4 regions of the Caldimonas sp. KR1-144 genome follow, and region 4 is predicted to be linked to each of the others. Evidence: predicted binding sites of a transcription regulator. Region 4 holds the regulator's gene; each other region holds the start of a gene.
What was found. Region 4 encodes FNR, which switches genes on or off when oxygen is low (the NO sensors DNR and NnrR bind a similar motif). Its sites were predicted from a motif close to TTGATNNNNATCAA; they were not measured.
Positions count from the first base shown of each region.

Region 1: the regulator FNR is predicted to act here: its motif matches at 3,408-3,421, upstream of ACO2TI_RS11885 (type IV pili methyl-accepting chemotaxis transducer N-terminal domain-containing protein).
Region 2: the regulator FNR is predicted to act here: its motif matches at 4,016-4,029, upstream of ACO2TI_RS11005 (cation-translocating P-type ATPase).
Region 3: the regulator FNR is predicted to act here: its motif matches at 2,129-2,142, upstream of ACO2TI_RS18395 (hemerythrin domain-containing protein).

Region 1 is NZ_JBMSEE010000004.1:290,427-298,085, reverse strand. Features, by position in the region: gene ACO2TI_RS11905 (MerR family transcriptional regulator) at 1-140, shown strand, start outside; tRNA gene ACO2TI_RS11900 (tRNA-Pro) at 199-275, shown strand; gene ACO2TI_RS11895 (DUF2249 domain-containing protein) at 428-715, shown strand; gene ACO2TI_RS11890 (response regulator) at 753-1,424, opposite strand; gene ACO2TI_RS11885 (type IV pili methyl-accepting chemotaxis transducer N-terminal domain-containing protein) at 1,440-3,329, opposite strand; gene ACO2TI_RS11880 (Rrf2 family transcriptional regulator) at 3,487-3,954, shown strand; gene ACO2TI_RS11875 (metal-sulfur cluster assembly factor) at 3,951-4,286, shown strand; gene ACO2TI_RS11870 (hypothetical protein) at 4,235-5,455, shown strand; gene ACO2TI_RS11865 (hemerythrin domain-containing protein) at 5,365-5,934, opposite strand; gene ACO2TI_RS11860 (universal stress protein) at 5,942-6,388, opposite strand; gene ACO2TI_RS11855 (NnrS family protein) at 6,405-7,659, opposite strand, start outside.
Region 2 is NZ_JBMSEE010000004.1:122,605-130,263, reverse strand. Features, by position in the region: gene ACO2TI_RS11015 (FtsX-like permease family protein) at 1-503, opposite strand, end outside; gene ACO2TI_RS11010 (ABC transporter ATP-binding protein) at 506-1,165, opposite strand; gene ACO2TI_RS11005 (cation-translocating P-type ATPase) at 1,320-3,812, opposite strand; gene ACO2TI_RS11000 (universal stress protein) at 4,220-4,642, shown strand; gene ACO2TI_RS10995 (hypothetical protein) at 4,672-5,307, opposite strand; gene ACO2TI_RS10990 (BON domain-containing protein) at 5,476-6,126, shown strand; gene ACO2TI_RS10985 (PHA/PHB synthase family protein) at 6,162-7,659, shown strand, end outside.
Region 3 is NZ_JBMSEE010000008.1:157,821-165,479, forward strand. Features, by position in the region: gene ACO2TI_RS18385 (aminopeptidase P N-terminal domain-containing protein) at 1-209, opposite strand, end outside; gene ACO2TI_RS18390 (potassium channel beta subunit family protein) at 305-1,297, shown strand; gene ACO2TI_RS18395 (hemerythrin domain-containing protein) at 1,433-2,041, opposite strand; gene ACO2TI_RS18400 (hypothetical protein) at 2,177-2,887, opposite strand; gene ACO2TI_RS18405 (nucleotidyltransferase family protein) at 2,966-3,700, opposite strand; gene speD (adenosylmethionine decarboxylase) at 3,697-4,080, opposite strand; gene tkt (transketolase) at 4,276-6,336, shown strand; gene gap (type I glyceraldehyde-3-phosphate dehydrogenase) at 6,377-7,378, shown strand; gene ACO2TI_RS18425 (S8 family serine peptidase) at 7,554-7,659, shown strand, end outside.
Region 4 is NZ_JBMSEE010000012.1:83,402-91,060, forward strand. Features, by position in the region: gene ccoN (cytochrome-c oxidase, cbb3-type subunit I) at 1-448, shown strand, start outside; gene ccoO (cytochrome-c oxidase, cbb3-type subunit II) at 468-1,100, shown strand; gene ACO2TI_RS22500 (cbb3-type cytochrome oxidase subunit 3) at 1,111-1,266, shown strand; gene ccoP (cytochrome-c oxidase, cbb3-type subunit III) at 1,263-2,174, shown strand; gene ccoG (cytochrome c oxidase accessory protein CcoG) at 2,197-3,627, shown strand; gene ACO2TI_RS22515 (nitrogen fixation protein FixH) at 3,624-3,857, shown strand; gene fnr (fumarate/nitrate reduction transcriptional regulator Fnr) at 3,865-4,602, opposite strand; gene hemN (oxygen-independent coproporphyrinogen III oxidase) at 4,746-6,125, shown strand; gene ACO2TI_RS22530 (sulfite exporter TauE/SafE family protein) at 6,136-6,891, shown strand; gene icd (NADP-dependent isocitrate dehydrogenase) at 7,029-7,659, shown strand, end outside.

The sequences.
Region 1 (7,659 bases), on a different contig from region 4:
CGACGATGGCCGTCGCGCTGCTGAAGAAGGACTCGCCGGCCCCGGCCGCCCGCACCTCGGTTTCGGCCGGCGTCGAAGGTGACCCGTGGGCGCCGATCCGCGAAGAACTGATCTCGATTCGCGGCCTGCTCGCCGTGTGATCGCGAGGGCGCCGCAGCGCGAAGCGCATGAATCCTGCGGCTATAATGCGCGCTTCTTCGGGGCGTAGCGCAGCCTGGTAGCGCACTTGCATGGGGTGCAAGGGGTCGCGAGTTCGAATCCCGCCGTCCCGACCAAGAACGAGCAAGCCCGGTGTCGAAAGACACCGGGCTTTTTTCGTTTCGGGTCTGCTTTCGTTTCGAGCTTGACCTGCGTCAGAACGCCCGCGCCGCTGGCTTCCTACATTGCTGCATCCGAAATGCATCTTCAGTCGCAGGAGCGAGCAGCCATGACCCTGACCAACTACGGCACCAAGATCGACGTGCGCGAGATCGCGCCGCGCGAGCGCCATCCGCTGATCTTCAACACCTTCCGCAGCCTGGGCGGCGGCGAGACGCTGGAGCTCGTCAACGACCACGATCCCAAGCCGCTGTACCACCAGATGCAGGCCGAGAAGCCCGGACAGTTCGCCTGGGACTATCTCGAGCGCGGGCCCGAAGTCTGGCGCGTTCGCATCACCAAGCTCGCCGCAGCGCACGCCGATGGCAATTGCTGCGGCAGCTGCGGCGGCCATTGAGGCTTTGTCGATGATCGACGCCGACGCCGGCGCCGGGTCAGGCGCTGGCGCGGTAGGTCGCCGCCACCACCGCGGCCTGCACGCGCGAGCTGAGCTGCAGCTTGCGCAGGATGTGCTGCACGTGGATCTTGACCGTGGTCTCGGCGATCGCCAGTTCGCGCGCAATCTCCTTGTTGCTCCGGCCCGCGGCGATCAGCTCGAGGATCTCGCGCTCGCGCGCCGACAGGCTGTCGATCGCATGCGCCGGCACGGCGGGCTCGGCCTGCGCCGACGCGGCGGCCGTGAACTGGAAGGCCGCCGCCAGCTTGGCCGTCATCGCCGCGCTCACGCTGGACTGACCGCGCGCGGCGCGCTCGATCGCGTCGCCCAGCTCGTCGCTGTCGGAGGTCTTCAGCAGGTAGCCTGACGCGCCGGCGCGCATCGCGTCGGCGAGGTCGCGCTCGTCCTCGCTCATGGTCAGCATCAGGATGCGCATGCCCGGGGCGGCGCGCAGCAGATCGGGCAAGGCGTCGACGCCGCGCGCGCCGGGCAGGTGGTTGTCCAGCAGCATGACCTGCGGGCGCAGCTGCGCCGCGAGCTGCTGCGCCTTCGCGGCGTCGCCGGCCTCGGCCACGACCTCGAATCGGCCGTCGCTGACCAGCAGCGCGGTCAGCCCGCGCCGAAAGAGCGTGTGGTCGTCGACCACCATGACCTTGATCGCATCGCTCATGGACTCGCTCCTTCTTCACGCGGCCTGCGCTTCGCGCTCGGGCAGCGAGACGACGACGCGAGTGCCCGCGCCCGGCGCGGAACGCACATGCACCTGTGCGCCGATGCCGGCAGCGCGCTCGCTCATGATGCGCAGGCCGACATGCGTCTCGTCGGGCTGCGCATCGGTGCCGGTATCGAAGCCGAGACCGTCGTCGCGCACCTCGATGCGCCAGTTCGGTTGCTGCTGAACGTCGAGCCAGACCTTGGTTGCACCGGCGTGCTTGCGCACGTTCGACAGCGCTTCCTGCACCACATGCAGCAGCTGCACCTGGACATCGGGCGCGAGCGGCACGCCGCGGCCGTGGACGTCGATGTGCGTCTCCAGGCCGGTCTGGTGGTGGAACTTCTGCAGCGTGGTCTTGAGCGCCGGCACGATGTCGTCGCCGTTGGTGCGGGTGCGAAAGTGCAGCAGCAGCTCGCGCACGTCGGCCGTGCTCTCGCGCACGCCGGCATCGATCTCGTCGACGGTGCCCAGGGCCAGCGCGGCCTCGCCGCGCTCGAGTGCGCGGCGCAGCAGCTGCACCTGGATCTTCATGAATGCCAGCCCCTGGGCGATCGAGTCGTGGAGCTCGCGCGCGATCAGGCTGCGCTCCTCGGCCACCGCGGCCTCGCGCTCGAGCGCGGCCGCACGCAGTCCTTCCATGCCGCTGGCAAAGTGGCTCGCCAGGCTTTCGAGCAGCTGCAGGTCTTCGCTCGCGAGCGCTGCGCCGTTGCCGCGGAACAGCAGGTTGACCTCGCCCAGCGATTGCTCGTGCAGGCGCACCGGCACGGCCACCATGCGATCGAAGCCGAAGCGCTCGCAAGGCGTCGGCGCACCTGCGTCGGCGGCGCGAATCGGGATGCTGCGCACCGCGCTCGTCTGCGGCTCGCTGACGCAGTGGCAGCCGCCGTCGGACAGGCAGCGTTCATGCTCGAGCAGGCCCGCAGGCACGCCCTCGGAAGCCAGCAGCACGTGCTCGCCGTGCTGGCCGTCGCGCCAGCGCAGCATCGCCGCATCGGCGTGCACGGCCCGGCGCATGCGCCCGGCCAGGCCTTCGGCCAGGGCCTGCAGATTGGCGGCGCGACCGACGAAGGCGCTGGCGTCGTACAGCAGCGCGAGCCGCTCGCGCTCGGCGCGCAAGGTCTCGGTCTTGCGGCGCACCTTGTCCTCGAGGTCGCGGTAGAAGCCCTGCAGCGTGGCCGCCATGCGGTTGAAGCTTTGCGACAGGTGGCCGAATTCGTCGTGGCTGGCCACGTCGACGCGCGCGCCGAGGTCGCCGGCCTCGATGCGCGCCAGGCCGGCCTGCAGCCGCGCCAGCGGATTGAAGACGAACAGGTAGGCGGCGTAGAGCAGCGTCACGCCGCCGGCGATGGCCAGCGCCATCAGGCCGAGCTGGAACAGCGTCAGCAGCGTGGTCCAGCGCGCCAGCCGGTGCTCGATCGCATCGACGAAGGCATCGACGGCGGCGACCATGTGTTCGGCCCGCGCGGCCGCCTGCGCGTTCGACGGCGCCGTGCCCGACTGCCAGTCGCCGCGCAGCGCAGCCCAGCGCTCGCGGACCTGCCCGAAGGCGGCGCGGGTGAGGGCGTCGCGCGGCACAAACAGCGGCCGCGCCGGATCGCCGCTGCCGAGCAGCTCGAGCGTGGCCTCGTACTGCCGAACGAGCTCCGCGTGGCGCGCGGCGTCGCCGCTGCCCACCCCCTGCGCCAGGCGCCAGGTCTGCATGCGCAGCCGTCCCGCCTCGTTGACGGCGGCAGCGCCGCCTTCGAGCTGCCACGTCACCCACAGCGTCAGCGCGATCGAACCAAGCGCCAACGCGAGCAGCGCGGCGCCGATGATGCCGAGCTTGGCCGACAGCGGCGCGGTGCGCAGAAGCTTGTGCATCGCCGGCAATGTAGGCGGCGTGCCGCGTCGCCGGCTTGCGACGCGTCAATCGGCGTCTGCGTGGGCGGGGCGAGCGCCTTGATCGCCGTCAAAGCTGCATCGCATCTGCACCTTTACGCTGCATCGCTCCCGTATGCCGCGGCCTGCCGCAGCGCCAATGAAACTCACCGCCTTCACCGACTACGCGCTGCGCGTGCTGATCTACCTGGCCGCGCAGCCGCAGCGCCGCGCGACGATCGCAGAGATCGCCGCCGTCTTCGATGTGAAGGAGAACCATCTGACCAAGGTCGCGCACTTCCTCGGCAGGAACGGGCTGCTGCACAACGTGCGCGGCAACGGCGGCGGGCTGGAGCTCGCGCGCGAGCCGCAGGCCATCGTCGTCGGTCAGGTGGTGCGGCTGACCGAAGGCGCCGCGATGCCGGCGCAGTGCTTCGGCGATGCGCCGGGCGCGTGCCGCATCGCGCGCCAATGCCGGCTGCGCGACGCGCTGGGTCGCGCCGTCGACGCGTTCTACGCGGTGCTCGACGACTGCACGCTCGAGGACCTGGTACACGAGCAGCCCGCGCTCGGCGTGCTGCTGCGGCCGGGGCGGCCCGTCGCGCGCATCCACGTGCCGCTGCCATGACGACGTCCAGCCCCTTTCCCTACGAAGGCCCGCCCGAGCTGCGCGAGGCCGTCGGCGCCGCGCTGTCGCGCGTGATCGACCCCGAGGTCGCGCTCAGCATCGTCGACGTGGGGCTGGTCTACGGCGTCACGATCACGCCGCAACGCATCCACGTGCGCATCACGATGACCTCGGCCGCCTGCCCGGTGGCCGACGTCGTCGTCGACGACATCCACGCCGAACTCGGGTGCACCATGCCTGAGGGCCGCGAGATCGAGGTCGAGCTCGCCTGGGAGCCGGCATGGACGCCCGAACGCCTGAGCGAGCGCGCGCGGCGCTTCCTGCAGTGGTAGGCGCGGCCATCGCGCTGCGCCTGCTGGTCGGCGCCGCCGTCGCGACCAGCCTGGCGGCCGGCATCGTCGGCGGCCTGTGGCGCGCCGGCGCTCCGGTGGTCGCGGGCAGCTGGCTCGCGCAGGCGGTGCCGTTCCACGCGGCGCTGATGATCGGCGTCTTCTTCGGCAGCGTGATCGGCCTCGAGCGCGCGGTCGCGGTCAAGCGGCGTCTCGCGTTCACTGCGCCGCTCGCGGCCGCGCTTGCCGGGCCGTGCCTGCTGGCGGGCCGCGTGACGGCGGGGCAGGCGCTGCTGGTTGTCGCGGGCATCGCCTTCGTCGCGGTCAACGTCGCGATCGTGCGCCGCCAGCGGCAGGCTCACACGGTCTTGCTGCTGGTCGCCGCGCTGGCCTGGCTGGCAGGCAACCTCGGTTTCGCCGCGGGCGAAGCCGGTCCCGCGACGCTCTCGTGCTGGTTCGCCTTCCTGGCGCTGACGATCGCTGCCGAACGCCTGGAGATAACGCGCCTGCTGCGCCGCCGTCCCGGCGCGCTGGCCACGTTCTTCGCCATCGTCGCGGCGCTGCTGGCTGGCGCCGCGCTGTCGGCCGTCGCACCGGCGGCGGGCGGCATGGGCTTTGGCGCGGCGCTGTCGTTCTGGCTGATGCGCCACGACATCGCACGGCGCACCGTGCATGCGCAGGGGCTCAGCCGCTACATGGCGGTGTGCCTGCTGGCCGGCTATGCGTGGCTGGCTGTCGCGGGCCTGGCCTGGGTCGCGCTGGCCGCCGGTGCCTTTGCAGCGCGCGATGCAGCGCTGCATGGCCTGGGCATCGGCTTCGTGCTGAGCATGGTGATGGGCCATGCGCCCGTGATCCTGCCGGCGCTGGCGCGCGTGAAGGTCGAGTTCGGCCCCTGGTTCTATGCGCCGCTGGCGCTGCTGCACGGCTCGCTGCTGCTGCGCCTGGCCGGTGGTGCCGTCGATCCGGCGTGGCGCGCGCGGTGCCGAGGGCAATGCCTGGGCCTTGCTGCTGATCGCCGCGGCCATGGCGGCCGGTGCGCTCGCCTGGCGCCGGCGGCACTGAGGCGGCCTGCCGCGTCGGCTCAGGGCTGCGGCAAGCCGCGGCGCGCCGCCATCTCGTCGCCCATGCGACGCAGCGCCTCGGCGCTGCCGTGGGCCTGCACGAGCGGATAGGCCTGCCGCTCCTCGGCCACGATGTGTCGCTCGTACAGCGTGGCAAAGGCTTCCCAGCGCTGCCGCTGGCCGGGCGCGTGGCCAGCATGCCAAACGCCCGCCGCGATGCGGGCCAGGTCGCGGCGGATCGCCTGCCACTCGCTTTCCATGCGGCGGTGCTCGCGCACCAGCCGCTGCGCAAGCGCGGCACGGCCGTGGGCCGCGAGCCAGGGGATCACGTGGCGCTCCTCGTCCTCGTGGTGGGCCGGCGCGGCGATGTCGAAATAGCGCATCACGTCGCGCGCGGCGCCCACCGCGCCCGCGTCCACGCCGTGGCTTTCGAGGTGACCGGCCAGCAGCGTGAGCAAGCGCAGCATGCGATGCACGCGCTCGTGGCAGGCCTGCAGCATCTCGAACGGCTGGGCAAAGCCCACCGCCGGCTCGCGTTGAAGCAGCGCCCGCGGGGCGCGCGGTTCGCCCGGTTCGGCGATGTGCACCATGGCCGCCTCAGTGCAGCACGAGCAGCGGCAGCTTGCTGCCCGCCAGCACGGCCTTGGTCTGCGATCCGAACAGGAACTCGCCGAACGCGCCGCGGCCGTGCGTGACCATCACGATCATGTCGCAGCCATGCGATTCGGCCGCTGCGATGATGGCCTGGTCGACCCGGGGCACCTGGTCGAAGACGCCTTCGAAGGGCACGCCCGCGGCGCGCGCGGCGGCTTCGAAGCGGCTGAGCAGCGGACGGGCGTGGGAGGCCGCCGCCGCGTCGTACCAGGCGTTCTCGTTGTCCATCAGCGCCTTCAGGCGTGGCGTCGCCGGCAGCGGCGGCAGCGGTTCGGCGACGAAGGCCGTGACCGCCGCGCCAAGCTGCCGGGCCAGCGACAGGCTGTGCTCGATGGCCTTGTCGGTGAGTTCATTGCCGTCGACCGGCACGAGGATGCGCTTGACGTGCATGGCATTTCCTTTCTGATCAACCGGCGCGGCCATCGACGCGCGGGCGGCCCAGCCAGCCGCCGTAGCGCCAGGCCCAGCCGGCACAGGCGGCGCTCCAGCACAGCGCGGCGGCCATGAGCAGCGTCGCCGCGGCCTGCGGCCACAGCTCGGCGCCCACGCGCAGCACCGTGGCCGCCTGCAGCACGAGGTACAGCGTCCAGGCGACGTTGTCCGCCGCCAGCGGTCGGCCGCTGTGGCCGGCGGCGACGCGCGTGACCATCGCGATCAGGGTCGCGCCCAGATAGCCCATGGTCAGCGCGTGCAGCGGCGCCAGGCCGAGCGAAGGCAGCCCGGGCCACGCGAAGGCGCGCAGGTTCTCGGCACCGGCCAGCGCGAGCGCGAGGCCGAACCAGAGGAAGCCGCCGTGCAGCATTGCCAGCAGGCGGATGCGCAGGCTTTGCACCAGGCCCCAGCGCAGCGCGAGCCACAGCAGCAGGGCCGCCGCCGGCCACTGCAGGGCGGCCAGCGCCAGGTGCGCGGCGCGGGGCAGCGGCCACCACAGCAGCGCCGCGATTGCGCCGCAGGCACTGGCGGCCAGCGCCGCCAGCATGGCCCACAGCAGCCAGGTCGGCCGCCATGCGTCCAGCAAGGGCAAGGCGCTCGCGGTGAAGAACGGGATCATGCGGTGCGAAACGATCGCGAAGGTCGGCGCGAGAAAGCCCCACAGCGCCAGCTGCGCCGCGACGCGTGCCAGCGTGGCATCGCCGGCGCCGACGGACCAGGCGCCCAGCGCCATCGCCAGTGCGCCGACGCTGCCGGCCGCGAGCACGGCCTTGGCATGCAGGCGGTCCGGCGCGCGGCTTTGGCGCACCAGGCGCGCGAAGCGCAGCCCCAGCGTCGTCCAGGCGAGCGCGGCGCTCGCCATGCCCGCCGCCGCCAGCCTCGGCTCGAACGCGAAGCCCGCCAGCGCGAGCAGCCAGCCGCCCGCATAGCCGCTCACGCCGAACAGCAGTCGCGCCGCCGGCACCTCGGGCAGACCCAGCCAGCGCGGACCGGCGGTGAAGGCAAAGCCGACGATGAACATCGGCATGAAGCCCAGCGACATCGCCAGCCCATGCGCGGCGGCCGGCGGCACGGACCAGGGCCAGTGCCAGCCGGCGTGGCGTGCGGCCAGCGCCAGCGTCCACCACAGCGCGGTGGCGGCCATCAGCACGGCCGCGGCGAAGAAGCCCAGTCGATGCGGGGCGCTGGCCACGCGGGCGACGTGCCAGCGGCCATCCGCGGCGCCGGCG
Region 2 (7,659 bases), on a different contig from region 4:
ATGCCGACGACGACAAGCGGCGTCCAGCGGCCGTGCAGCAAGGCGCCCAGTCGCGCGCCCAGCTCCAGGCCGTTCGCCTTGGCGAAGGCCTGGCTGACGATGACCTCGTCGACCGAGCCGGGATCGATGTAGCGCCCGCGCACGATCTGCAGATCGTTGAGCATCGCCGTGCGGCGGGCCGCCACGGACACCAGCCGCGCCGTGGCCGGCTCGGCCAGGCCGGGAACGTCGACCGACACGTCGACGACGATGCGCGTGCGCACCTGGGCCACGCCCGGCAGCGCCCGGATCTGCTCGGCCAAGGCGTCGGGTGCGCGCTTGAGGTGGACGAAGACGTCCGCGAAGCGATGGCTGCGGTAGTAGTCGTGCTTCGCCGCCAGCAGCGACTGGTGGGTCGCACGCGTGGCCACCAGGGCGGCAACCCCGCAGGCAACCACCAGTGCCGCCGCGACGATCTGGCCGCGCAGGTGCCACAGGTCGCGCCACAGCATCCGGTCGAGCATGCTCACCACGAGATGTCGTCCGGTGTCGCCTTGGTGGCGTTGTGCTGGATGTCGACGATGCGGCCGCTGCTGATGCGGATCACCCGATCGGCCAGCGCGGCGATCGCCGCGTTGTGCGTGATCACGACGGTGATGGTGCCGAGCTCCTGGTTCACCCGCTGCACGACCGAAAGCACGAGCTTGCCGGTCGCGTAGTCGAGGGCGCCCGTGGGTTCGTCGCACAGCAGCACGTCGGGGCGCTTGGCCACGGCCCGTGCAATGGCCACGCGCTGCTGCTCGCCGCCGGACAGCTGCGACGGGAAGTGGTCCCGACGGTGCGCCATGTCCACGAGTGCCAGCGCCTCGTCGGCATCCATCGGCGACTCGGCGATCTCCGTGACGAGGGCAACGTTCTCCCAGGCCGTGAGGCTGGGAATCAGGTTGTAGAACTGGAACACGAAGCCGACGTGCTCGCGGCGAAAGCGCGTGAGCTGCGCGGACGAAGCCGCCGTCAGGTCGTGGTCGCGGTAGCTCACCTCGCCCGAGGTCGGCCGGTCCAGCCCGCCGAGGATGTTGAGCAGCGTCGACTTGCCGCTGCCCGAGGCTCCCAGCAGCACGACGAACTCCCGCGGCACGAGATCGAGGTCGACCTCGCGCAGGGCATGGATCTCGGACTCGCCCATCCGGTAGACCTTGCTCACCTTGCGAAGGCGAAACACCGCGCCGGATCCCGCCGTGCCGGCGGGATCGAAGCGCTGTTCGGCAGTGACGCGATGGACTTGCAAGGATCGATCACCTCCGCGATGGCCCGGCTGCTCGTCGTTCGACCGGCGCCGGTCACCCCGCACGCGCAAGCCGTGGCGCGCCAGGCCTTCTCCAGCGGGAAGGCAACCCGGCCAGCAGGCATGCCACGACCCCGCCGCCCAGCGCCAGTGCCCAGTCGTCGGGATCCAGCTCCTTCAGATGCAGCAAGGGCGCCAGCCACGGCGTCTGAACGAGCAGGAACGAGAGCACCAGCGTCGCGGCCACCGTGGTTCTCGCCGCGCGCGTGCGCAGTCCCGTCAGGCCAGCCGTGATGCCGGCGCTTGCGCTGCTGAGCGCGAGCAAGGCGATCGTGCGCGCATGTTCCACGTCGAAGCCCTGCTCCAGCCCGCGCAGGAAGCTCAGCGTCACGACGCCGGTGACCCAGGCGGCAACCAGGGCGATGGCCACCCACTGGGCCTTGCCGAAGAACCGCACCTGCGCGGCCCTGCGCACGGGGGCAAGGCGCGCGCCGTCGGGCAGTTCCTGGAAGACCAGCAGCGCCGTGGGATGAATGATGAGCTCCAGCCAGACCACGTGGACCGGCAGGTACAGCACCGGGGATCCAGCCAGCGGTATCAGTGCCGCCGTCAGCACCAGCGGCAGGTGGATCATCAGCAGGTACTGGAAGCTCAGCTGCAGGTTGGTGAAGAGCTGCCGCCCCTCCGCGATGGCATGGACGATGCTGCGAAAGCTGTCGTCGAGCAGCACGATGGCGGCGACCTCGCGGGCGCTGCGCGTGCCGCGCCCGCCCATCGCGATGCCGACGTCGGCCGCCTGCAGCGCCGGGACGTCGTTCACGCCGTCGCCGGTGACGGCGACGATCTCGCCGCTCTCCTTGAGGGCTCGAACGAGAGCGAGCTTGTTCGCCGGCACGGCGCGGGCGACGACGTCCACCTCGCGCAGCACCGACGCGTCGCCGCGCTCGAGTCGCTCATGCATCTGCGCCCCGTCGATGACGCACGGGTCCGCGTCCCCCAGCCCGATCTCGCGCGCGACGGCGAGCGCGGTGCGCGTGTGATCGCCGGTGACCATGATGACGCGGATGCCCGCGGCCCGGCAGGTCCGCAGGGCTTCGGCGGCGCCGGCGCGCACCGGATCCTCGAAGCACAGCAGGCCGGCGGCGCGAAAGCCGCGGTCGGGCTCGCCGCCGGCCCAGTCCCCGCCGGTGTCGAGTTCGCGCCAGGCGCAGGCGATCACCTTGTGCCCGGTGTCCGCAAAGCCGTCGACCCGCTCCTGCCAGGCGCGCAGCGCCTGCGCACCGAGGCCGCATTGTCCGAGCACGGTCTCCGGCGCGCCCTTGACGGCGGCGATCAGCCGGCCGTCGCGACGAACGATGCCGGTCTCCCGCCGGCGGTCCTCGGTGAACGGGAAGGTCGCGACGGTTTCCCACGGCGGCTGCGGCAGGGCGTCCAGGATGGCCACGTCCATCGGATCGCCGGTCTCGCGCCGCGAAGCCGCCGCGGCGAGCTGCAGGAGGAACTCCGGGTCCACCTCGTCGGCTACGGCGCGATGGCCCAGGCGCAACCTGCCCTCGGTGATGGTGCCGGTCTTGTCGGAGCAGATGCACGTGACGCGCCCGATGTTCTCGACCACCACGGCCCGGCGCACGAGCGCCTGGCGCCTCGCAAGGCGGTACACGCCGACGCCCAGGAAGAACGTCAGCACGACCGGAAACTCCTCGGGCAGCGCCGCCACCGCCAGCGTCAAGGCGCTGATGAGTGCATCGAGCAGCCCGTGCCCCTGCCGCCACCGCACCCAGGCGAGCGTCAGGCACAGCAGCACCGCGCCGACGATCAGCACCACGACCAACTGCCCGACCGCGGCCTGCAGCGGCGTGCGAGCCTGCAGGCCGCGGCTCGCCGATTGGGCGATCTCGCCGTAGAGCGTTTCGCCGCCGGTGTAGACGACGCGCATCTGCGCTTCGCCGGTCAGCAATCGGGTGCCGGCCAGGCCCCACGAGGCGCCGTCGATCCTGAGCTGCGACGCGTCGAGCGGCCAGCGCCCGAGCGCCACCTTGCGAACCGGGAACGATTCGCCCGTCAGCGCCGACTCGTCGGCCTGCATGCGCTGGCCGCCGACCACCAGGCCGTCGGCGGGAAAGGCTTCCCCGGCGGCGACGACGACCAGGTCGCCCGGCACGAGCTGCGTCGCGTCCACGGTGCTTCTGACGCTCTCGCGCACCACCGTCGCGCTGCTGGCCAGGCGGCTGCTCAGGCCTTCGGTCGATGCGCGCGTGCGACGGTGAAGGTAGGCGTCCATGCCGACCAGGGGCAGCACGGCGACGAGCAGGATCACGCACTCGCCGGCCTGACCCACGAGGGCGAACAGCACGCTGGTTCCCAGCAGGAACCACAGCATCGGATCCTTGAGCGTCTGCCTGGCCAGGTCGCCCCATCCCTTCGGCGCGGCCTCCAGGATCAGGTTGCGGCCGTAGGTGGCGGCACGCGCTGCCGCATCGCGCTCGGAAAGCCCCTGCCCGGAGCCGTCGAGCCCCGCGAGCCGGTCGATCGGCACGCTCCTGAGCATCGCGACGGCTCGCTGCGCGGCGCCTTACCTGCCCGGCACGACGGGCCGGTCGGCGACGCGGGCCGCTTGGCGCGCGGCGGTCTCGGCCTTCGAGCTTGGGGCAAAACGCATCGGCATCGGGCAGGCCTCGCTGTTGATGCGGGCTGGGTCGGCCCGCGCAGGGTGATCGCAGTGGATTCTGGTGACGGGGCGCAGCGCCGCGCTTGACTGCCGTCAAGCCGCAGGGCCGTGCGCGCCGGCCCTGCGTCGCGGCCTCGGCGCATCGCGTGGGATGCCGCGGCGCCGCTGTCGCCGTTGACGCCTGTCAAGCGGGCCGGGTTCGCGGTTGACGAGAATGCCGGCGTCGCACCGGTGCCGCGCCCCGACGAGGCCATCCGGCACTTCGACAGCAGCCAGGAGGCAGCGACGTGAAGATCCTGATCGCCGTGGACGGCAGCGCCTGCACCCAGCGCATGCTGGACTTCATCGCCGCTCATGGCGGTTGGCTGGAGCCTGGGCACAGCCTGACGGTGCTGCACTGCGTGGCGGCAATTCCGCATCGCGCGGCGGCCTTCGTCGACGCTCGGCAAGCCGAGGAGTTCTATGCGGACGATGCCGAAACCGTGTTCGAGCCGATCCGGGCCTTCTTCCACCGGCACGGCGTGGCGGCCACCTTCGTCCATCGCGTCGGCCCGCCTGGGCCGACCATCGCGGCGTTCGCCTCGCAGCAAGGCTTCGATCTCCTCGTCATGGGCACGCACGGGCACGGCGCCGTCGCCGGACTGGTCCTGGGATCGGTCGCCACGAAGGTGATGTCGCTTTGCGACACGCCGATGCTGCTGATCCGCTAGGCGCATCGTCGCCGCCGTGCGCCCGCGGCTCAGGGCCGGAGCTCGCGTGGCGCCGTCTCGCCGATCGACTGCAGAGGTCCGAGCGGATTCCTGCGGTCCTCGACGGATTGCAGACGCGGCTGTCCGCCGACGTTGCGAAACAGGACCAGGCCGTCGCGCACCAGCGCCACGCCCTCGAAGCGCCAGCCCTGCGTGTGCGTGACGCGGCGAAAGTTGAAGAAGTCGGCCAGGAAGCCGCCGCTGCGGGCGCGGTCGCTGCGCGAGAACCGAAAGACGTAGGCCTGGCAGGCCCGCTCGGCCGCAAAGCAGTCGCGGATGCCCGTGTCCGACTGGTCCGGCGAGGCACTCGGGTGCACCAGCATCGCAACCCATTGCGGATACGGCACCTGCTCCACGTTCGCGCTGGACTGCGGATCAAAGCCGAGGCGCCGCAGGTCGTCGAGTGTCGAGCGGTACGGGGTCACCTGTTCGAAGGCGGTGCGAGCCTCCTCGAAGCTGGCGAACCGCGACACGTCGACATTGCTGCCGCGCGGCAGCAGCGACGAGCAGCCACCCGCCACCAGCCAGACCGCCAGGCCGGCGCCCAGTCGCGGCGTGCGCCGTCGCGCCGGCCGCCCGCCGGGGGGTACCGGCCGATCGGGGTGCTCGTCGAACGCGTGTCTCACGTGCACATGGTCCGGGATTCGCGGCGCGACCCGCTTGACGGCCGTCAACGGCGCCACGACCGCGCCGCGGCGCACGCTTCGGCGACCGCTTCTGATCCAGCGCAAGGGTGCCGGGGCCGATCGGCCTAGATTCGCGACAGACCAAGGTGCTGCCGAAGGAGCGTGACCATGAAGACCGATGCCGACCTCAAGCGCGATGTCGTTGAAGAACTTTCCTGGGATCCTGCCGTCAACGCGACGGCGATCGGCGTGGCGGTCAAGGAGGGCGTCGTCACGCTCGCCGGGCACCTGGACACGCTGGCCGACAAGTACGCGATCGAGCGCGCGCTGCATCGCGTCGCGGGCGTGAAGGCCATCGCGCTCGAGCTGGACGTGAGGCTTTCGCCCGAGCACCGGCGCAGCGACACCGAGATCGCCGCCGCGGCCGAGCAGGCGTTGCGCTGGAACAGCATGGTGCCCGCCGAACGCGTGCGCGTGACGGTCGAGCGCGGCGCGATCACCCTCGGCGGCGAGGTCGACTGGGACTACCAGCGCCAGGCCGCGTTCAAGGCGGTTCGCCACCTGATCGGCGTGACCGCGGTGCGCAACGACATCCTGATCCGCTCCGGCAAGACCCGCTCCGACGTCGCCGCGCGCATCAAGGACGCGCTGGCGCGCCAGGCCGCGCGCGAAGCGGCGCGCGTCGAGGTCGACATCGCCGAAGGCACCGTGACGCTGCGCGGCACGGTGCACTCGCTGGCCGAGCGCAAGGCGGTCGTCGGCGCGGCGTTCGCGGCCCCGGGCGTGCGGGCGGTGGTCAACGATCTGACGGTGGGCTGAGTGAGGCCTGTTGGCAGGGCGCAGGGACTCGCGTGATGCGGCAGGCGGGCGCCGGCACGCGCGAGCGGGAGGACAGCCCCTGGCTTGGTCGCCGGGTGGCACCGACGCCCTCGTTCGAGGCCTGGCTGTCGCTGGAACGCGCCGCCCAGGCCTGGTGGCCTGCGCCCTCGGTGGCGATCGCGCCGGCCACGGCCTTCGGCGCCTTCGCCGATTGGGCGCTGCATCTGGCCATGTCGCCGGCCAAGCGGGCCGAGCTGATCGAACTCGCGGCCCGGCTCGGCTGGCGCTGGTGGCTGCAGCTCGCATGCGAGTCGCAGCAGCCCTGGTGCGTCGAGCCCTTGCCGCAGGACAAGCGCTTTGACGATCCGGCGTGGCGCCAGGTGCCCTTCGCGTGGTGGGCACAGGGCCTGCTGATGCGCCAGGCCTGGTGGCAATGCGCCACCAGCGCGGTGCCAGGGGTCGAACGGCACCACGAAGAGATGGTCGGATTCGCCGCCCGGCAATGGCTGGACATGGTCTCGCCGTCGAACTGGCTGCCGACCAATCCCGTGGCGATCAAGCGCACGCTGGCCGAAGGCGGTGCCAACCTGGTGCGCGGGACCATGCATGCGATCGACGACGTATGGCGCGAAGCGCAGGATCTCCCGCCGGCCGGCGCCGAGCGGTATCGCGTCGGCGTCGAGGTGGCGGCCACGCCGGGTCGCGTGGTGCTGCGCAACCGGCTGATGGAGCTGATCCAGTACGCGCCGTCCACGCCCACGGCGCATCCCGAGCCGGTGCTCATCGTGCCGGCGTGGATCATGAAGTACTACGTGCTCGACCTGGAGCCCGACGATTCGCTCGTGCGCCGGCTGGTGGCCCAGGGCTTCACGGTGTTCATGATCTCCTGGAAGAACCCGCAGGCCGAGGACCGCGACCTCGGCCTGGACGACTATCACCGGCTGGGCCTGCGGGCGGCGCTCGAGGCGATCGACCGCGCCGCGCCGGGGCGCGGCGCGCACGTCGTGGGCTACTGCCTCGGCGGCACGCTCGCGGCCGCCGGCACCGCGGTGCTGGCACGACAGCGCCCCGACGCGCTCGCCACGCTGACCCTGCTGGCCGCGCAGACCGATTTCAGCGATCCCGGCGAGCTCTCGCTGTTCACCGACGAGAGCCAGGTCGCCTGGCTCGAGAGCCAGATGGCGCGCCGCGGCTTCCTCGACAAGCGCCAGCTCAAGGCCACGTTCCAGATGATCCGCTCGCGCGACCTGGTGTGGTCGTATCGCCTGGCGACCTACCTGCTCGGCGAGCGCGCGCCGGTGAGCGCGCTGATGGCCTGGAACGCCGACGGCACGCGCCTGCCCGAACGCATGCACGCCGAGTACCTGCGCGCGATGTACCTCGACAACGCGCTGGCACGCGGCGAATGGCGGCTCGACGGCGCGCGCGTCGACCTGCGCGCGCTGCGCATGCCGCTGTTCAGCGTGGGCACCGTGCAGGACCACGTGGCGCCCTGGCGCTCGGTGTACCGGCTGCACCAGCTCACCGACACCG
Region 3 (7,659 bases), on a different contig from region 4:
TTCGCGTCGACGAGCAGCCAGCTGTCGGGCTCGGTGAAGCCGGTGAGGTAGAGGAAGCGGCTGTCGGCGCGGAACACGTGGCTGTTGTCGCTGCCGTTGCGCAGCAGCGTCGGCGCGGTCGGCAGCACGGCGACGCCGCCGCCCGCGGCGGCCAGTGCCGCCGCCACCCGGGCGCGGCGTTCGGCATGGGGACGCGGGTCGAAGGTCATCGTCGGTTTGCCGCGTCGGTGGGGCGGCGATTGGCTACGCTAGCGGCCAAGTCTAGGCCCGCCGCAGGCGACGCCATCCTTGAAGGAGAACCCCTATGGAATACCGCCGCCTCGGCCGTGCCGGATTGCGCGTGAGCGCGTTGTCGCTGGGCTCGTGGGTCACGTATCACAACCAGGTCGATGTCGCCGCGGCGCGCGAGATGATGGCCGCCGCGCTCGACGCCGGCGTCAACTTCTTCGACAACGCCGAGGTCTACGCCAACGGCCGCAGCGAGACCATCATGGGCGAGGCGCTGCGCCAGCTGGCGCGACCGCGCATCGACATCGTCGTCTCGACCAAGTTCTTCTGGGGCCTGAACCGTGCCAAGCCGGGCGAGCCGCCGCGCGTGAACGCCCAGGACACGCTCAACCGCAAGTACCTGATGCAGGCGATCGACGGCTCGTTGTCGCGGCTGCAGCTGGACTTCATCGACCTCGTCTACTGCCATCGGCCCGATCCGCACACGCCGATCGAGGAGACGGTGCGCGCGATGAACGACATCATCGACGCCGGCAAGGCGCTGTACTGGGGCACCAGCGAATGGAGCGCCGACGAGATCCGCGCCGCCTGGCAGGCGGCCGACCGCCACGGCTGGCACAAGCCGGTGGTCGAGCAGCCGCAGTACCACCTGTTCCACCGCAAGCGCGTCGAGCAGGAGTACGCGCGGCTGTACGACGAGATCGGCCTGGGCCTCACGACCTGGAGCCCGCTGGCCTCGGGCCTTCTGACCGGCAAGTACCGCGACGGCATCCCCGAGGGCAGCCGCGGCGCGATGGACAGCATGGCGTTCTTGCGCGAGGGCCTGACCGATCCGCGCAAGAACGCCGCGGTGCTCGAACTCGAAGGCATCGCCGCCGAGCTGGGCGCGAGCGTTGCGCAGCTCGCGATCGCGTGGGTGATGCGCAGCCCGCGCGTGAGCAGCGTGATCCTCGGCGCGTCGCGGCTGTCGCAGCTGGAGGACAACCTGCGCGCGCTGCAGGTGTTGCCGCGGCTGACGCCCGAGCTGATGGCGCGCATCGATGCGATCAGTGCGCCGTTGGCGGGGTGATGGAGCCCCCACGCTCGCTTTGCTCGCTGCCCCTCGGGGGGGGGCCTTGCTGCGGACCGGCGGAGCCGGATCCGCGCAAGCGCTGGTATCTGGCCGGGATCCGCGCGGCCCTGCTGACCGGCCGGAATCGGCCGGTCACGCGGCTTTGGGCTCGCCGAGGCCGATCGGCGCGGGCGCGGTGTGGAGGATGCGCAGGAACAGCGGCCGGTAGCTGGTGTCGTGGTCGCTGACCAGCGGATCGCGGTTGGCGGCGAATGCGCGGGCGAGTTGCTGCCAGTCGTCCTCGCCCAGCAGGCGGCGCGCGAGCGGCAGCACATCTTCTTCCTCGCAACGCATGTGCTCAAGGTAGAAGCGCACGTAGTGCCGTGCCGCGCGCTCGAAGGCCGCGCGGCGCAGGCCGCCGTCCGGCGCGTCGTCCAGCATCTCCCAGCCGAGCAGCAGGTGCTGCAGCTCGCGGATCGACTGCTCGCCGCGCGCGTGGTCGTGGTCGAGCCGGTCGAGCACGGCGCGCGCTTCGGGCGCGCGCTCGCGCAGCTTCGCGAACAGCAGCTCGCTTTCCTTGGGGTGGTGCAGCCGCTCGGGAAACTCGTCGACGTAGAACAGCATCGCGCGCAGCAACGTGAAGTCGGTCGCCGCGCTCCCCGCTGCCGCGGCATCGAGCAGCAGCAGGATCGAACTCAGCACCGAGGCCAGGGCCCGATGCTCCTCGCGAATGATGCGTTCGGCGGTATGCAATGCGGCCATGGGTTCAACCTCGCAGGCCATGCCCGCCGCGCGCCGCGGCGATTCGGCATGGGGGTCTAAAGGTAGCGCCGGCGGCGCGTGCGGCGCTTGAGCCAGGTCAAGGCCCGCAGACCCGCAGGTTCTCAGGAGACCTGATCAACTGCCCTGCAGCGGGAATCGCTGCGGCCGTGCGGCCGGGTGCACCGGCCGCAGCGACTCCTGCACCGCGCGCTTGGCGGCGCGGCGCTTGTCGGCGGCCACGCGCTTGCGCGTGTCGCTCACGATGTCGATCTGCATGCGCACGAAGTTGGCGAGGTTCTCCACCCGCGTGAGACCGCCGAACCAGGTGCCGGTGCGCGGCAGCTTGACCGCGCTGCCGTCGCGCCGCACCAGCGCGACGTAGCAGGCGGTGGGCCGCAGCGACTGCGGCATCCAGGACCAGCCGCCGACCTTCTCGACGACGTGCACTTCCTTGATCTCGGTGACCGCCAGCCGGCGCGCCGAGCGCTGCCAGCCGCGCCGCCAGGCGACGAACTTGACGCTCGCGGCCGCGCGCTCCCAATGCCACATGTCCCAGCCGAGCGCGGCCATCCACAGCATCACCGCCAGCATCAGCCACGGCCACGCGCCGGCGAAGCCGAGCACGGCGGCCAGTCCCGCCGACGCCAGCAGCGCACCGAGCGTCAGCATCTGCGGCTCGTGCGGCGTGAGGAGCTGGCGGTGGTACAGGCGCGAGTCGAGGTGCTCGCCGGACAGCGGCTTTTGCGCGAGCAGCAGCGCGCGCAGCCCGGCGGCGGCGAGCTGTTCGGTGGCAGCGGCGGTGGCCATTGCCACCGGGACGCCGATGAGGGCGGCTTCGAGCGCCATGTCAGCAAACAAGGAAATCGGTCTGAGGACGGTCAGTGCAAAGGTCCGGCACGGCGGACCCGACCGACGCCCGGCGGCTCAAGCGGCCTGCAGCGACTGCCAGCGCTCGGGAGTGCCCACGTCGGCCCAGAAGCCGCGGTAGAGCGAGCCGCCGAGCTGCCCGCGTGCGATCGCCGCCTTGAAGCAGGGCAGCAGCGCGGCGCGCTCGCCCGGCCGCACGGTGGCGACTGCGGACGATTTGAACAACCCGATGGTCGAGTAGGTGTAACGGTTGGCTTCCGCACCCCCCGGTGCGCCGTGGGGTTCGTCACGCGAGGCGCGCTCGAGATGCACGCGCCCGCGTGCGTCGAGCCAGAAGTCGCCGTTCGGATGCTGCGGTGGGTTGGGCACGAACCAGAGGTGGGCGTCGTCGCGGCTCGCGATGAAATCGGCGGCGGCGCGCGCGTCGAAGCGGAAGTCGGGCGCGTAGACGTCGCCGGCCAGCACCCAGCACGCCGGCGGATCGCCCAGCAGCGGCCACGCGGTCGCCAGGCCGCCGGCCGTCTCCAGGGCGCCGCCGTGGTCGCGGCCTTCCATCGAGTAGCGGATCGAGAGACCGAAGCGCGAGCCGTCGCCCAGGGCGGCGGGGAACTGCTCCTCGAGCCAGGCGGTGTTGATCACCACCTCGCGGATGCCGTCGCGCGCCAGCGCCTCGAGGTGCCATTCGATCAGCGGCTTGCCGCGCACCGGCAGCAGCGGCTTGGGCGTGCGGTCGGTCAGCGGGCGCATGCGCTCGCCGCGGCCGGCGGCGAGGATCAGGGCGGGCAGCGTCATGCTGCAAGCTCCACGCCGCGCGCAAGCGCATGCCGCTCGACCGCGCCCGGCCCGAAGGCGGCGACCAGCGCGTCGATCAACGCGCGCGCCCGATCGCTGTTGTCGGCGCTGCGGTGGCAGACATAGACGTCCAGCGTCACGCGGCCCAGCTCGGGCCAGGTGTGCACGGCCAGGTGCGACTCGGCCAGCAGCACGACGCCGGTCACGCCGCGCGGCTCGCCGCGCTCGGGCGAAAAGCCGTGGAAGCGATCGCCGACGACCGTCAGGCCGGCCTCGCCGACGCGCGCGAGGCACAGCGCGCGCAGGGCGCCGGGGTCGGTCATCGCGGGCGTCGCGGCGGGGCAGCCGGCGAGGTCGGCGGTCAGGTGCAGGCCTTGCATAGGAAGCGGCAACGCGGCGCCAAAGCGGCCGCGGGAAGACAGTCTGGACCGGCGACGATACAGCGACGCGGTGGCAGTCTGGTCCAGTCCGGAGGGAAAAGCGGCCCCCCGTAAAATCACGGGTTCCTCCCTCCTGCCCGGCGTGCCGATGCCCAGGCTTCGGCGCTCAGCGGCTTTTCTTTCCCGCCAGACACCATGTCAGCCCTGTCCACCCCCGCCATCACGACCGCGACCCCGACCCAGATGGCCAATGCCATCCGCGCCCTGGCGATGGACGCGGTGCAAAAGGCCAACTCCGGCCACCCGGGCGCGCCGATGGGCATGGCCGAGATCGCGGTGGCGCTGTGGAGCCGCCATCTCAAGCACAACCCGGCCGACCCGAAGTGGGCCGACCGCGACCGCTTCGTGCTCAGCAACGGCCACGGCTCGATGCTGATCTATGCGCTGCTGCACCTGACCGGCTACGACCTGCCGGTCGCCGAGCTGGCGGCGTTTCGCCAGCTGCACAGCCAGACGCCGGGCCATCCGGAAGTGGGCGTCACGCCCGGCGTCGAGACGACCACCGGCCCGCTCGGCCAAGGCATCACCAATGCGGTCGGCATGGCGCTGGCCGAGAAGCTGCTGGCGGCCGAGTTCAACCGCCCGGGCCACAAGCTGGTCGACCACCACACCTACGCCTTTCTGGGCGACGGCTGCCTGATGGAAGGCATCAGCCACGAGGCCTGCGGCCTGGCCGCAGCCTGGAAGCTCGGCAAGCTGATCGCCTTCTACGACGACAACGGCATCTCGATCGACGGCGAAGTCACGCCCTGGTTCGTCGACGACACGCCCAAGCGCTTCGAGGCCTACGGCTGGCAGGTCATCGGCCCGATCGACGGCCATGACGTCGACGCGGTCGACGCCGCGATCGCCAAGGCCAAGCGCAGCACCGAGGCGCCCACGCTGATCGTCTGCAAGACGGCCATCGGCCAGGGCTCGCCCAACCGCGCCAACAGCGCCAAGGCGCACGGCGAGCCACTGGGCCACGAGGAGATCGCGCTGACGCGCCAGGCCATCGGCTGGAGCTCGGCGCCGTTCGAGATCCCGGCCGAGGTGCATGCCGCATGGGATGCCCGCGCGCGCGGCGCCCAGGCCCAGGCGAGCTGGGAGGCGACCTTCGCGAGCTATGCCGCGGCCCATCCCGAGCTGGCCGAGGAGTTCAAGCGCCGCATGGAAGGCAAGTTGCCCGCGCGCTTCGCGCAGGTGGCGGTGGACGCGGCCGTGGCGGCCCACACCAAGGCCGAGACCGTGGCCACGCGCAAGGCCAGCCAGCAGGCGCTCGAGGCGATGACCGCGGCGCTGCCGGAGCTGCTGGGCGGCTCGGCGGATCTCACCGGCTCCAACCTCACCAACACCAAGTACACGCCGGCGCTGCGCTTCGACGACGCCGGCGCGCCGGTCAAGGGCGAGGACGGCAAGCCCGGGCGCCACATCAACTACGGCGTGCGCGAATTCGGCATGGCCGCGGTGATGAACGGCATCGCGCTGCACGGCGGCTTCATTCCCTACGGCGGCACCTTCCTGACCTTCAGCGACTACAGCCGCAACGCGATCCGCATGGCCGCGCTGATGAAGCAGCGCGTGATCCACGTCTTCACGCACGACTCCATCGGCCTCGGCGAAGACGGCCCGACGCACCAGTCGGTCGAGCACGCCGCCGCGCTGCGCTTGATTCCGGGGCTGGACGTCTGGCGCCCGGCCGACACCGCCGAGACCGCGATCGCCTGGACGCGCGCGCTGCTCAACGAGTCGCGCCCGACGGCGCTCTTGCTGTCGCGCCAGAACCTGCCCTACCTGCCCAAGTCAGGCCTCGACGAGATCGCGCGCGGCGCCTACGTGCTGGCCGAGCCGGCCGAGGTCGGCTTGAACAAGAAGGCGCAGGCGGTGATCGTCGCGACCGGCTCCGAGGTGCAGCTCGCGCTGCATGCGCAGCAGCAGCTGGCCGTCGACGGCATCGCGGTGCGCGTGGTCTCGATGCCCTCGACCACCACCTTCGACCGCCAGGACGTGGCCTACAAGAGTGCCGTGCTGCCCGAAGGCCTGCCGCGCATCGCGGTGGAAGCGGGCGTGACCGACTTCTGGTGGAAGTACCGCTGCGCGGCCGTGGTCGGCATCGACACCTACGGCGAGTCGGCGCCCGCGGGCGTGCTGTTCAAGCACTTCGGCTTCACGGCGGAGAACGTCGCCGACACCGTGCGCAAGGTTCTTCTCGGCTGATTTCCTTCCTCCTCTTCTTCACTTCGCATTGGAGAGTCGTATGACCATCAAGATCGGCATCAACGGCTTCGGCCGCATCGGGCGCATGGTGTTCCGCGCGGCGGTGCAGAACTTCGCCAACGACATCGAGGTCGTGGCGATCAACGACCTGCTCGAGCCCGACTACCTGGCCTACATGCTCAAGTACGACTCGGTCCACGGCCGCTTCAAGGGCGAAGTCGCGGTCGACGGCAACACGCTCATCGTCAACGGCAAGAAGATCCGCCTGTCCGCGCTCAAGGATCCCGCCGAGCTGAACTGGGGCGCCGTCGGCGCCGACGTGGTGGTCGAGTCGACCGGCCTGTTCCTGACCAAGGAAACCGCCGAGAAGCACCTCAAGGCCGGTGCCAAGAAGGTCATCATGAGCGCGCCGTCGAAGGACGACACGCCGATGTTCGTCTACGGCGTCAACGACAAGAGCTACAAGGGCGAGGCCATCATCTCCAACGCCTCGTGCACGACCAACTGCCTGGCGCCCGTCGCCAAGGTGCTGCACGACAGCTTCGGCATCAAGCGCGGCCTGATGACGACGGTGCACGCCACCACTGCGACGCAGAAGACCGTCGACGGCCCGAGCAACAAGGACTGGCGCGGCGGCCGCGGCATCCTCGAGAACATCATCCCCAGCTCGACCGGCGCGGCCAAGGCGGTCGGCGTGGTGATCCCCGAGCTGAACAAGAAGCTCACCGGCATGTCGTTCCGCGTGCCGACCTCGGACGTCTCGGTGATCGACCTGACCGTCGAGCTCAACAAGGAAGCGAGCTACGAACAGATCTGCGACGCCATGAAGGCCGCCGCGGCCGGCCCGATGAAGGGCGTGCTGGCCTACACCGAGGACAAGGTCGTCGCGACCGACTTCCGCGGCGAGTCCTGCACCTCGGTGTTCGACGCCGAGGCCGGCATCGCGCTGGACTCGACCTTCGTGAAGGTCGTGGCCTGGTACGACAACGAGTGGGGCTACTCGAACAAGGTGCTCGAGATGGTGCGCGTCGTCGGTCGCTGACCCCCGTCGGCTCCTCGCCACGGAAGGCCCCGCGTCAGCGGGGCCTTCGTGCTTTTGGGGCTACCGTTGCAGGCGCAAACATCGGTGTCGGCATGTAAGTGATGCCGGTATTGCCATCTTTCTCATGGATGGTTTTGCCCGCCGGTTCCTAGACTCAACCTGCCCCCAAGTTGTCATGAAGATCCACCGCCTTCTCGCCCGCGCCCTGCTTGCCGCCGCCGCCCTGGCGGCCGGTGCGGGCGCGCTCGCACTGCCGCAGGACACCGGGCTGATCGTGAAGC
Region 4 (7,659 bases):
GATCAAGACGGTCAACGCGCTGTCGCACTACACCGACTGGACCATCGGCCACGTTCACTCCGGCGCGCTCGGCTGGGTGGGCCTGATCTCGATGGGATCGCTGTACTACCTGATCCCGCGCATGTTCGGCCAGACGCGCATGTACAGCGTCAAGGCCATCGAGCTGCACTTCTGGATCGCGACCATCGGCATCGTGCTCTACATCGCCGCGATGTGGATCGCCGGCGTGATGCAAGGACTGATGTGGCGCTCGGTGAACCCCGACGGGACGCTGGTCTACAGCTTCGTCGAGAGCGTCAAGGCAACCTATCCCTTCTACGTGATCCGCTTCGCCGGCGGCCTGCTGTACCTTGGCGGCATGCTGCTGATGGCCTGGAACGTGGTGAAGACCGCGATGGGCGGCGACCGTGCCGCAGCGCTTGCACGTGCCGTCCCGGTCGCGGCCTGAAGCAGGGAGCAACAACGACATGAACGCATCCCACGACACGGCCTCGCGCGGCTTCACGCACGAGCGCATCGAGACCAACAACTTCCTGATGATCGTGCTGATCGTGCTGGTGGTGGCCGTCGGCGGCATCGTCGAGATCGTGCCGCTGTTCTTCCAGCGCAGCACCACCCAGCCGGTCGACGGCCTCAAGCCCTACACCGCGCTGCAGCTCGCCGGGCGCGACATCTACCTGCGCGAAGGCTGCTACGGCTGCCACTCCCAGATGATCCGCACGCTGCGCGCCGAGACGCTGCGCTACGGGCCGTACTCGCAGGCCGGCGAGTTTGTCTACGACCATCCGTTCCAGTGGGGCAGCAAGCGCACCGGGCCGGATCTCGCACGCGTCGGCGGGCGCTACAGCGACGAGTGGCACCGCATCCACATGCACAACCCGCGCGACCTCGTGCCGGAGTCGAACATGCCGGCCTATCCGTGGCTGGCCACGGCGCCGCTCAAGCCCGAGGAGGCCGAGCCCAAGATGCGCGCGCTGCGCACGCTGGGCGTGCCGTATCCCGACGAGCAGATCGCCGGCGCCGCTGCCGAGCTCAAGGGCAAGACCGAGCTCGACGCCCTTGTGGCCTACCTGCAGGTGCTCGGCACCGCGGTGAAGTGAGGAGGGCGCGATGGACATCAACGACGCACGCATTGCGGTGACGGTGCTGCTGTTCGCGGCCTTCATCGGCATCGTGGCCTGGGCTTGTGCGCGCAGCAACCGCGCGCGCTTCGACGAGGCCGCGCTGCTGCCGTTCGCCGACGAAGAAAAAGGGAGAAAGGCATGAGCGATTTCGTCTCGAACGGCTGGTCGATCTTCGTCGCGGTGGTGACGATCGTCGGTCTGGTCGCCTGCTTGTGGCTGTTGGTGGTCGCGAGCAAGCGCACCGTGATGGCCAACGACAACACCACCGGTCACGTCTTCGACGGCGACCTGCGCGAGATGAACAACCCGCTGCCGCGCTGGTGGATGGTGCTGTTCGTGCTGACGGTGGTGTTCTCGATCGTCTACCTGCTGCTGTACCCCGGGCTGGGCAGCTCCAAGGGGCAGTTGGGCTGGACTTCGCCGGGCGAAGTGGCGTCCGCCAACGAGCGGGCGCGCTCGCAGATGGAGGCCGTGTACGCGCGCTTCCAGCCGATGAGTGTCGAGGCCCTGGCGCAAGACGCCGGCGCGCGCGCGATCGGCGAGCGGCTGTTCCTGAACAACTGCGCCACCTGCCACGGCTCGGACGCGCGCGGCAGCAAGGGCTTTCCTAACCTGACCGACGACGACTGGCTGTGGGGCGGCAAGCCCGAGAACATCGTCGAGACGATCACCAAGGGGCGCCAGGGCATGATGCCGCCGATGGCGGCCGCGCTCGGCAGCGCCGAGGACGCGCGCAACGTTGCGAACTACGTGCTCAGCCTGTCGGGCAGCCCGCACAACAACATCGCGGCCCAGCTCGGCAAGAGCAAGTTCGGCGCCTGCGCGGCCTGCCACGGCATCGACGGCAAGGGCAACCAGGCACTCGGCGCGCCGAACCTGAGCGACCGCATCTGGTTGCACGGATGGGGCGAGGCAGCGGTGATGGCGATGATCACCAACGGCAAGCACAACCAGATGCCGGCCTTCGGCGAGCGTCTCAGCGACGTGCAGGTCCGCATCCTCGCCGGCTACGTGACCGGCATGCGCGGTCAGACCGTGGCGGCGCGATGAACGTCATCGGGAAGGCGGGCGGATGAACGAGTCCCCGGCCCGCGCAGGCGATGCGACCGTCGAGATCGTGTCGCTCTACCGCAAGGAGGCGACCATCCATGCGCGTGCCGTGCACGGCTGGTTCGCCGCCTGGCGCTGGGTGTTGGTGTGGCTCACCCAGCTGGTCTTCTACGGCCTGCCGTGGCTCACGTGGAATGGTCGCCCGGCGGTGCTGTTCGACCTGATCGAGCGGCGCTTCTACATCTTCGGCCTCGTCCTCTACCCGCAGGACTTCATCTACCTCACGGCGCTGCTGATCGTCTGCGCCTACGGCCTGTTCCTGTTCACTGCGGTGGCGGGGCGACTGTGGTGCGGCTACGCCTGCCCGCAGACGGTCTACACCGAGATCTTCATGTGGGTGGAGGAAAGGCTCGAAGGCGACCGCAACGCGCGCATCCGCCTCGATGCGTCGCCGTGGACCTTGGAGAAACTGCTGCGCCGCGGCGGCAAGCACCTCGCGTGGGGTGCGATCGGGCTGTGGACCGGCTTCACCTTCGTCGGCTATTTCACGCCGATCCGCCAGCTGTGGGCGGGTGCGATGTCCTTCGGCCTGGGCCCCTGGGAATCGTTCTGGATCCTGTTCTACGGCTTCGCCACCTACGGCAACGCCGGCTTCCTGCGCGAGCAGGTATGCAAGTACATGTGCCCGTACGCGCGCTTCCAGAGCGCGATGTTCGACCACGACACGCTGATCATCAGCTACGACCCGGGCCGCGGCGAGCCGCGCGGCTCGCGACCGCGCAGCATGGCGCATGCCCAGCTTCGCGGCCAGGGCAAGGGCGATTGCATCGACTGCACGCTGTGCGTGCAGGTCTGCCCGACCGGCATCGACATCCGCCGCGGCCTGCAGTACGAATGCATCGGCTGCGCCGCCTGCATCGACGTGTGCAACGGCGTGATGGACAAGATGAGCTACCCGCGCGGCCTGATCCGCTACGCGACGCAGCGCGAGATCGATGGCGGCGCGCGCCTTGGCTGGCGGCGCGTGCTGCGCCCGCGCGTGCTCGTGTACTCGCTGGTGCTGCTGCTGATCTCGGTGGCCTTCGTCGCATCGGTGGCGCTGCGCGCGCCGCTGCGCGTCGACGTGGTGCGCGATCGCGGCAGCCTGGCGCGGCTGGTGGAGGACGGTCGCATCGAGAACAGCTACCGCCTGCAGCTGATGAGCTCGTCCGAGGCGGCATTGCGCGTGCAGGTGTCGGTGCGCGGCATAGACGGCGCCAAGGTGCTGACGCGCTCGGCGGTCACCGAGCTCGGCGCGGCCGAGTCGCGCTGGCTGCCGCTGGCGGTGCAGGTGCCGCCCGAAGCGGCGCTGTCGATCGGGCCCGGTGCGCATCGCATCGAGTTCGTGATCGACGTTCAAGGTGCCGGCCGCGCGCCGGTGATCGAAACCTCGACTTTCGTGGTGCCGCGATGACGACCCAAGCTGCGTGCGCGCCGTGGTGGCGCTTTCCGATCGTCTGGCTCGTGATCGCCGGGCCGCTGGCGGTGGTGGTGGCGGGTGTGCTGACCGCCGTGCTGGCGGTGAACGGCGCCGACGCCAGCGTGCCGGCGGTGCCGGTCACGCGCGAGCGCAGCGCCGCGCCGGCAATGGCCGGACGCAATCACGCGGCGACGCCGCTGCCTTCGGGCAGCGCTTCTCGCTGACCGCGGTTCAGCAGCTGGTCGCGGCGACCAGCCGGCGCAGGCCGGCGGCGTCGCGCACGCGCACGTCGCGCTGCTTGACCTCGAGCAGGCCGTCGTCTTGGAACTTGGAGAAGGTGCGGCTCACGGTCTCGAGCTTGAGACCGAGGTAGCTGCCGATCTCCTCTCGCGTCATGCGCAACACCAGCGCGGTCGGCGAGAAGCCGCGCGCCTGCAGGCGCTGCGTGAGGTTGAGCAGGAAGGCCGCCACACGCTCCTCGGCGCGCATGCTGCCCAGCAGCAGCATCACGCCGTGGTCGCGCACGATCTCGCGGCTCATGATCTTGTGGAACTGCTGCTGCAGCGGCGTGAACTCGCGCGAGAGCTTCTCGAGCTGCTCGTACGGGATTTGGCAGACCTGGGAGTCTTCCAGCGCGACCGCATCGACCGTGTGGCGGTCGCTGCTGATGCCGTCCAGGCCGAGCAGTTCGCCGGCCATCTGGAAGCCGGTGACCTGGTCGCGGCCGTCGTCGGCGACGACGCGGGTCTTGAAGAATCCGGTGCGTACGGCGTAGATCGACGTGAAGCGATCGCCGGCCTGGAACAGGGGCTCGCCGCGGCGCACGGAACGCGGCGGCGCGACGAAGCGCCCCAACCGGTCCAGTTCGTCGGCGGACAGCCCGAGCGGCAGGCACAGCTCGCGCAGGTTGCAACTCGAGCATGCGACCTTGACGGCCTCGATGCGCGTTGAATCGGCAGAAGCACTCATGCGCGAAATTATCGTGATGCAGCTCAGCGCGAGAACTCGTGCGGCGCCGCCGCGCAAGCGCTGTTTGACGGAGATCAAGCGACTGCGCGGACCCGGGCGGCACAGTCCTTCGCATGCTCACCGAGCCGAAATCCGTGGCGCCCATGATCGACGCCGAGCTGCTGCGCCGCTTCTCCAAGGGCGGGCCTCGCTACACCTCCTATCCGACCGCCGATCGCTTCGTCGAGGCCTTCGGCGCCGAGCAGTACCTGCAGGCGCTGGCCCAACGCCGCGAAGGCGGGGCGCTGCATGGCGGCGAACCTTTGTCGGTCTACGTTCACATCCCGTTTTGCGAGTCGCTGTGCTACTACTGCGCCTGCAACAAGGTCGTCACGCGCCAGCATGGCCGTGCCGAGCCTTATCTGGCGGCGCTGGAGACGGAGATGGCGCTGCAGGCGCAGGCGCTCGGGCCGCACCGGCCGGTCGCGCAGCTGCACCTGGGCGGGGGCACGCCGACCTTCCTCAGCGATGCCGAGCTCTTGCGCCTGATGACCAGCCTGCGGCGCAGCTTCGCGTTGCAGCCCGGTGCCGAATGCTCGATCGAGGTGGACCCGCGGACCGTGGACACGTCGCGGCTGGCGTGGCTGGCCGAGCTGGGCTTCAACCGCATCAGCTTCGGCGTCCAGGATCTGGACGCAGCGGTGCAGCAGGCGGTGCACCGCGTGCAGCCGCTCGAGCAGATCGAGGCGTTGATGCGCGATGCGCGGGCATTGGGCTTCGAGTCGATCAACGTCGACCTGATCCACGGCCTGCCGCGGCAGACCACGGCGTCGTTCGCGCGCACCGTGCGCGAGATCGCCCGGCTGCGGCCCGACCGCATCGCGCTGTATGCCTACGCCCACCTGCCGCAGCGCTTCAAGCCGCAGCGGCGCATCGTCGCCGAGGAACTGCCCGGTGCGGGAGAGCGGGTGGCGCTGCTGGCCCAGGCGATCGACGGCTTCCTCGAGGCGGGTTATGAGTACATCGGCATGGACCATTTCGCGCTGCCGGGCGATTCGCTGGCCGTTGCGCGGCGGCAGGGCCGTCTGCATCGCAGCTTCCAGGGCTACTGCACACAGCCCGACGGCGATCTGATCGCGCTCGGCGTCTCGGCAATCGGCCGCGTCGGCGCGACCTACAGCCAGAACACCAAGGATCTGGCCGAGTACCAGGAACTGCTCGCCGCGGGCGTGCTGCCCGTCGTGCGCGGTCTGGCGCTCAGCCGGGACGACCTGCTGCGCCGCGCGGTGATCATGGCGCTGATGTGCCAGGGGCGGCTGGCGTTCGAGTCGATCGAGCTGGCGCACCTGATCGATTTCCGCACCTACTTCGCCGAGGAATTGGCGGAGCTGCAGGCACTGGCCGACGACGGCCTGGTGACGATCGACGCCGACGGCCTTGAGGTCACGCCCTTGGGCTGGTACTTCGTGCGTGTGATCGCGATGGTGTTCGACAGGCCGCTGCGCAGCGACCGTGCGCGCGAGCACTACTCGAAGGTGATCTGAGGATCCGTCGATGGACGGCTCCCTGCTGCTGTCCGGCCTGCTGATCGGCTTGGCCGGGAGTCCGCATTGCATCGCGATGTGCGCCGCGCCTTGCACGGCGCTGGCCTCGCGCTGCGATCCGCAGCGTCCGCGGCGGGCGCTGCTCGCCTGGCACGCGGGCCGCGCGCTCGCCTACACGGCGGCCGGTGCGCTGGCGGCCGCGGGCAGCGGCGCGCTGTTCGAGCTGGCGCGCGCGTCGGTGGCGCTGAAGCCCTTGTGGACGCTGCTGCAGGTGGCGGCGATGGTCCTGGGCTTGTGGCTGCTGGTGACCGGCCGGGCACCGTATTGGTCGGCCACCGGCATGCCGGGCTGGCTGCGTCGCATCGGCGCTGCGGATGACGCTCGGCCGATCGTCGTGGCGCCCGCCGGCCAGCGCGGCGCGTTCGCGATCGAAGCGCCGTCGGCTGGGGGTGGCTGGCGCGCCGGCGCCGCCGGACTCGCCTGGGTGGCGTGGCCCTGCGGCCTGCTCTACGCGGCGCTGGCGGTCGCGACGCTGGGGGCGACACCCTGGCACGGCGCTGCCGTGATGGCGGCCTTCGCGCTGGGCAGTTCGGCGGGCCTCGCGGCCGGGTCGTGGCTGTGGCGGCTGGGACGGGGCAACCGCCAGGTCGTGCCGCCGACGGTCGCGCTGCGCCTGGCCGGCGCGTTGCTGACCGCCGCCGGACTGTGGGCGTTGTGGCGCCACGGCGTGGCGGGCGAGGTTCAGGCCTGGTGCCTGCCATCCTGATCGCAGCGCCAGTGAAGCCCCGAAGGCCCGAGCGCTAGAGTCGCTCGCCTACAATCGCCGGCTCGGTCCGACACCGTCGCCGGCCCGAAAAGAACCCTCCCGCAGCCTTATCGATCCCCGAGCGGAGACTCATCGACATGTACCAGCACATCAAGGTGCCCACGGGCGGCCAGAAGATCACGGTCAACAAGGACTTCTCGCTGAACGTGCCCGACCAGCCCATCATTCCCTACATCGAGGGCGACGGCACCGGGTTCGACATCACGCCGGTGATGATCAAGGTCGTGGACGCGGCCGTCGAGAAGAGCTACGGCGGCAAGCGCAAGATCCACTGGATGGAGATCTACGCCGGCGAGAAGTCGACCAAGGTCTACGGCCCGGACGTCTGGCTGCCGGAAGAGACCCTGCAGGTGCTCAAGGAGTACGTGGTCTCGATCAAGGGCCCGCTGACCACGCCGGTCGGCGGCGGCATCCGCTCGCTGAACGTCGCGCTGCGCCAGGAGTTGGACCTCTACGTCTGCCTGCGCCCGGTGCGCTACTTCAAGGGCGTGCCCTCGCCGGTCAAGGAGCCCGAGAAGACCGACATGGTCATCTTCCGCGAGAACTCGGAAGACATCTACGCCGGCATCGAGTTCGAAGCCCAGAGCGAGAAGGCCAAGAAGCTGATCAAGATCCTGCAAGAGGAATTCGGCGTCAAGAAGATCCGCTTCCCCGAGACCTCGGGCATCGGCGTCAAGCCGGTCTCGAAGGAGGGCACCGAGCGCCTGG